DNA from 2 places in the Salicibibacter cibi genome. Region 1 is predicted to be linked to the other one. Evidence: riboswitches for the same ligand, from Rfam matches in the RefSeq annotation. Region 1 holds a riboswitch; the other holds the start of a gene.
The links. Region 1 has a riboswitch for glycine ahead of gcvT (glycine cleavage system aminomethyltransferase GcvT). Riboswitches for the same ligand answer to the same signal wherever they lie in the genome.
Positions count from the first base shown of each region.

Region 2: another riboswitch for glycine. It lies ahead of HUG20_RS14715 (amino acid kinase family protein); the one in region 1 lies ahead of gcvT (glycine cleavage system aminomethyltransferase GcvT).

Region 1 covers NZ_CP054706.1:1,470,164-1,472,636, reverse strand. The annotation lists gene gcvT (glycine cleavage system aminomethyltransferase GcvT) at 1-1,078, opposite strand, end outside; glycine riboswitch at 1,290-1,384, opposite strand; gene HUG20_RS07540 (DEAD/DEAH box helicase) at 1,530-2,473, shown strand, end outside.
Region 2 covers NZ_CP054706.1:2,959,622-2,962,094, forward strand. The annotation lists gene lipA (lipoyl synthase) at 105-1,025, opposite strand; gene HUG20_RS14715 (amino acid kinase family protein) at 1,045-1,497, opposite strand; glycine riboswitch at 1,634-1,710, opposite strand; glycine riboswitch at 1,713-1,818, opposite strand; gene HUG20_RS14720 (M20 family metallopeptidase) at 1,935-2,473, opposite strand, start outside.

The sequences.
Region 1 (2,473 bases):
TCAGTACCACTTTGGCTCTTCGTTTGCGTTTTCGGACATCTACGATAATTTCGGTATCGTTGGAAGCATACTCCGTTTTCACGATCGCAAGACCGAGATTTTTTCCGAGCGTCGGTGACTGCGTCCCGGAAGTAACATGTCCGATTTCATTATCGTTGTCATCAAAAATGGGATAATTCGTGCGCGGAATCCCTTTGTCTATCATCTCAATGCCAACAATCTTACGAGCCGGTCCATGTTCTTTTTCTGCTGCCAGCGCTTTCTTCCCTATAAAATCAGCGTCTTTGTTTACTTTCACCGCAAAGCCGAGCTTTGCTTCCAAAGGGCTGATCGTCTCCGTAAGTTCTTGGCCGTACAACGGCAAGCGAGCCTCAAAACGAAGCGTATCCCTGGCACCTAACCCGCAAGGTTTAATGCCAACGCTTTCACCGGCGGTAAGCAACGCGTCCCAAATAGCGCCGGCATCTTTCGTCCCGCAGTAGATTTCATACCCGTCTTCCCCGGTGTAACCGCTACGGGACACGATTGCACTTCGGCCGTCAACAGCTACGTCCGTCTGAAAGCGAAACGTACCGATCGCCCCCACGTCTTCATCTGTTAATGATTGCAATACCTCAACCGCTTTCGGGCCTTGCAGCGCAAGCAACGCGTAATCATCGGAAACATCCGTCACCGTCGTACCCGCTTGCGCGTGTTGCTTGAGCCAAGCGATATCTGTCTCGCGATTGGCGGCATTGGGGATGACCATGTATTTTTCGGGTCCCATTTGATAGACGAGAAAATCGTCCACTATTCCGCCATTTTCATTGCACATCAATGAATACTGAGCTTTGCCCACTTCCAATTTGGAAGCATCGTTCGTCAAGATTGTTTGTACGGTGTTAAATGCAGATTCCCCTGCAATCAATGCCTCCCCCATATGGGAAACATCAAAAAGGCCAACCGCCTCCCGCACCGCACGGTGTTCCGCTTTGATGGAATCGTATTGGACAGGCATTTCAAAGCCTCCGAACGGAACCATCTTCGCCCCCAACGCCACATGCCTATCATAAAGAATGGTGCGCCGCTTTTCTGTCAAGTCAATCTCCCCTTTTTATATTTATTAGAAAACTTGGTCTTCACAAAGCTTTTATGACGAAAGCCTTCGTTGCACCATGCAGATAAAAAAAGACAGAACTCTCCAACGTTTATCGTTGAAAAGCTCTGTCGGTCTACCAGAAAGTTTCTTTTTCGCCGCATTTGGCAAAAATTGTCCTCGTTGGTGGCCGCGAGGGCGCTCTCCAGAGTCGCGTCAAACAGAAGTACATGTGCCTGAGAGATTCACCATTCCGGTTTGCTCCTTCGGCGCCGTTCTGGGAAGAACGGTCTCTCCCTCTGTCATCATTCGCTTATTCCAATGTATAAAAACGCTCCACATTCACACACTAACATAGTTAGGAAAGCCTGTTGCATTTAGTGTAGCACGTCATTTATCCATTGCCAATCTTTTTTATACTTTAAAATAAAAATAAAGGGAAAAAGGGGTAATTATGTACATAGATATCCATTTCTCCGCCGACTGGGAGGACCAATTTAAACAAGCATTGCATCATGAAGGCCCATGGTCTTCATGGGAAATGTATCAACTTGCTTATGAAGCACAAACGCACAAAGCGGTCCCATCCTTCGACGGACTCGTCGCTCCCACGCATTTGCCGGAACTTTCCTTGTATGATCATCAATTTGAGACAGCAAGGCGTGTCGTTGAAGATATGAACGGGAAAGCCATCCTCGCTGACGAAGTAGGGCTTGGGAAGACGATAGAGGCCGGTCTTGTTTTAAAGGAATACATGATACGAGGCCTCGTCAAAAAGGCGCTTATTCTATCCCCGGCGTCCCTGGTGAATCAATGGACGCAAGAGCTTAATGAAAAATTTTACATTCCTGCCGTCTCCCAAAAGAAAACGTATGTATGGGATCGGTGCGATGTCGTCGTCGCTTCGATGGACACCGCCAAACATTCCCCCCATCGGGAAATCGTACTCGAGCAACCTTATGACATGATCATTATTGATGAAGCACATAAGTTAAAAAATGCCAACACGAAAAACTATGCATTCATCAAAGCGCTGAAAAAACGCTTTTGTTTACTATGTACCGCCACCCCTGTGCAAAACCGGATCGAAGAACTGTTTCACCTCGTTTCGATTTTGAAACCCGGACATCTTGGCGATGAAAAAAGCTTTAAAGCCAAGTACAAAAACGATACAGAAGCAACCGAAGACATTCAGAAACTCGTGCAAAACGTGATGGTCCGCAACCGCCGCGACAATACGAACGTGTCCTGGACTCATCGGCATGTTGAAAATGTAAACGTGGAAATGTCGAAAGAAGAACGCGCCATGTATGATGCCGTGTGCGATTTAAAACAAACAGTGCAAGACCTCCACGGTTTTTCATTAACGACGTTACAAAGGGAAGCATGTTCCAGCAA
Region 2 (2,473 bases), 1.5 Mb from region 1:
CGCAAATTTATTTAATTTGTTATTATCTTAGCAAAGCAATTGTCTTAATGCAACATTATTTTAAAAATTATTTAAACATTCTTATCTCATCAGATTTCTATATACTATATAGAGACCTCGTTGCCTTGGTATTTGGCGGCTTCTTGCCATACCTGTGCTTTATTAACCTGTTCATCGGCGTGATAAGAAGAACGAACGAGGGGTCCTGCCTCACAATGACGGAACCCTTTTTGCATAGCAATTTCTTTAAACCGCGCAAATTCCTCGGGTGTGTAGTATTTTTGCACATCCAAATGTTTCTTCGTCGGCTGCAAATATTGTCCGATCGTCATAATATCCACATCGTGGGCACGCAAATCATCCATGACTTCTTCGATTTCTTCGGGCGTTTCCCCGAGGCCGATCATAAGACTTGATTTCGTCGGAATATCGGGATGCAATTCCTTGGAATAGCGAAGAAATTCCAAAGAACGATCATACGTCGCGCGTGCACGAACTTTCTTCGTTAAGCGCCGGACCGTTTCAATATTGTGGTTCAATATATTCGGGCGAGCCTCCATGAGCGTTTGTAAATTGTCGTGCAACCCCATCATATCCGAAGGCAATACTTCAATCGTCGTAAGCGGATTGCGGCGACGGACGGCGCGAACTGTTTCTGCGTACACCCGTGAACCTCCGTCTTTAAGGTCATCACGGGCAACAGCCGTAATAACGACGTGTTTCAAGCCCATTTGTTCCACGGACTCGGCAACTCGTTCCGGCTCGCCCCAATCAAGTTCATTGGGAAGTCCGGTTTTCACCGCACAAAATCGGCACCCGCGCGTGCATACATCCCCGAGGATCATAAATGTGGCCGTTTTTCTTACTGCCCAGCATTCATGAATATTTGGACAGCGCGCTTCTTCACAGACCGTATGTAATTTCTTTTCGCGCATCATCTTCTTAAGGCCTTTATAGGATTCATTTGTATTTAATTTTATTTTTAGCCAATCCGGTTTGCGAACATGCGCTTCTTTTTTCCCCATTTGATCACATCCTTTCCCTTCAACGCATAATATCGAAGAACAGAGACAACTGTACAGTCACTTTTTCTCTGTATTTAGCCAACAGTGACGCCTTTTTCAGTAGCAGTAATGATTGTGCCGGTTTTCCCCTGCAGGGCTTCCTCTGCCTTATCCAAAGCGCAGATGATGGAGGTGCCACCGGTTTTGGCGAAAGACAGTGCAGACTCAACTTTTGGGACCATGCTCCCTTTACTAAAGTGACCTTCTTCGATTTTTCCAATTTATCAACAGAAAGATTTTTCAAAGCTTTCTCAACTGTTTTCCCGTAGTTTACATAAACATAGTCAATATCCGTTAAAACCATGAGTACATCCGCTTCAATCTCTTCAGCCAACTTACATCCGTTGCGGTCTTTAGCAATAACAGCCTCGATCCCCACATCGGCATATGCACTTTTGCAAATGACGGGTATTCCCCCACCATCGATTGGCATCTTTCTTCATATTCCAACGGTTGGAGACTTGCTCTTTAAACTCATCGAAATCCATCCTGATTCATGTTAATAATGCATATCGTAAACCTTTCGGACAGATCATAAAAAAGGACAGAGAAAAGGTGTATACACCTTTTCTCTGTCCTTTTACCTGAGAGTTCAACTCCCCGTGACGGAGTTTACCCCTTTGGTGGCTTATGCGCTCTCCAGAGATGCGTCCCATTGCAGTCATTTTACCTGAGAGATTCATTCACAAGGTATTTATGTGAATGTTGCCCCTTCGGTGTCAACACTTATGTCGATCTCTCCCACAATTTTCATTCGCAAATATCAATATTTGATATTAGTTTAACAAACAAGAGGTTATAAGGCAATGGTTATTTGACAATTATTTAAATTTTATATTTACACACGTTTCTATGACATTGCCCAAATTCCTATGCTTCAAATGTAAGAGCCAACCTTTTATAATACTCAATCGACCGCAAGTAAGCATCAATATTCACATATTCATTCGGTTGATGGGCCAACTGCTCGTCTCCGGGGCCATAAATAAGTGTAGGGATCTTACTTTCCGGATTCAAAACGGCTGCATCCGTATAGTATGAAACACCGTAAACATCGTCGTCAGTAGCCTTAATATCTTTTGCGGTCTGAATGATTTGACTTGACGATTCAGTCAAGATGCCAGGCCTGTTTAGTAACGTCTCCATTTTAAAAGTTGAGTCATCGTTTTCTTTTTTAAACAAATCGGTTAATTTCCTTTTTAATTCCATAAAAATATTATCGTGGGACTGAGGCGGGATCGTTCGAATGTCGACATATATATGACATTGATCCGGAATAACATTTGTTTGCATGCCGCCTTCAATTTTATTAATCGATAAACTGCTTTCCCCAAGGGGGGCACCGGTAATTTTCCAATCCAGTCGGCATTCATCAAGGATGGCCATGACGTCTCTTATCCGTTCAATGG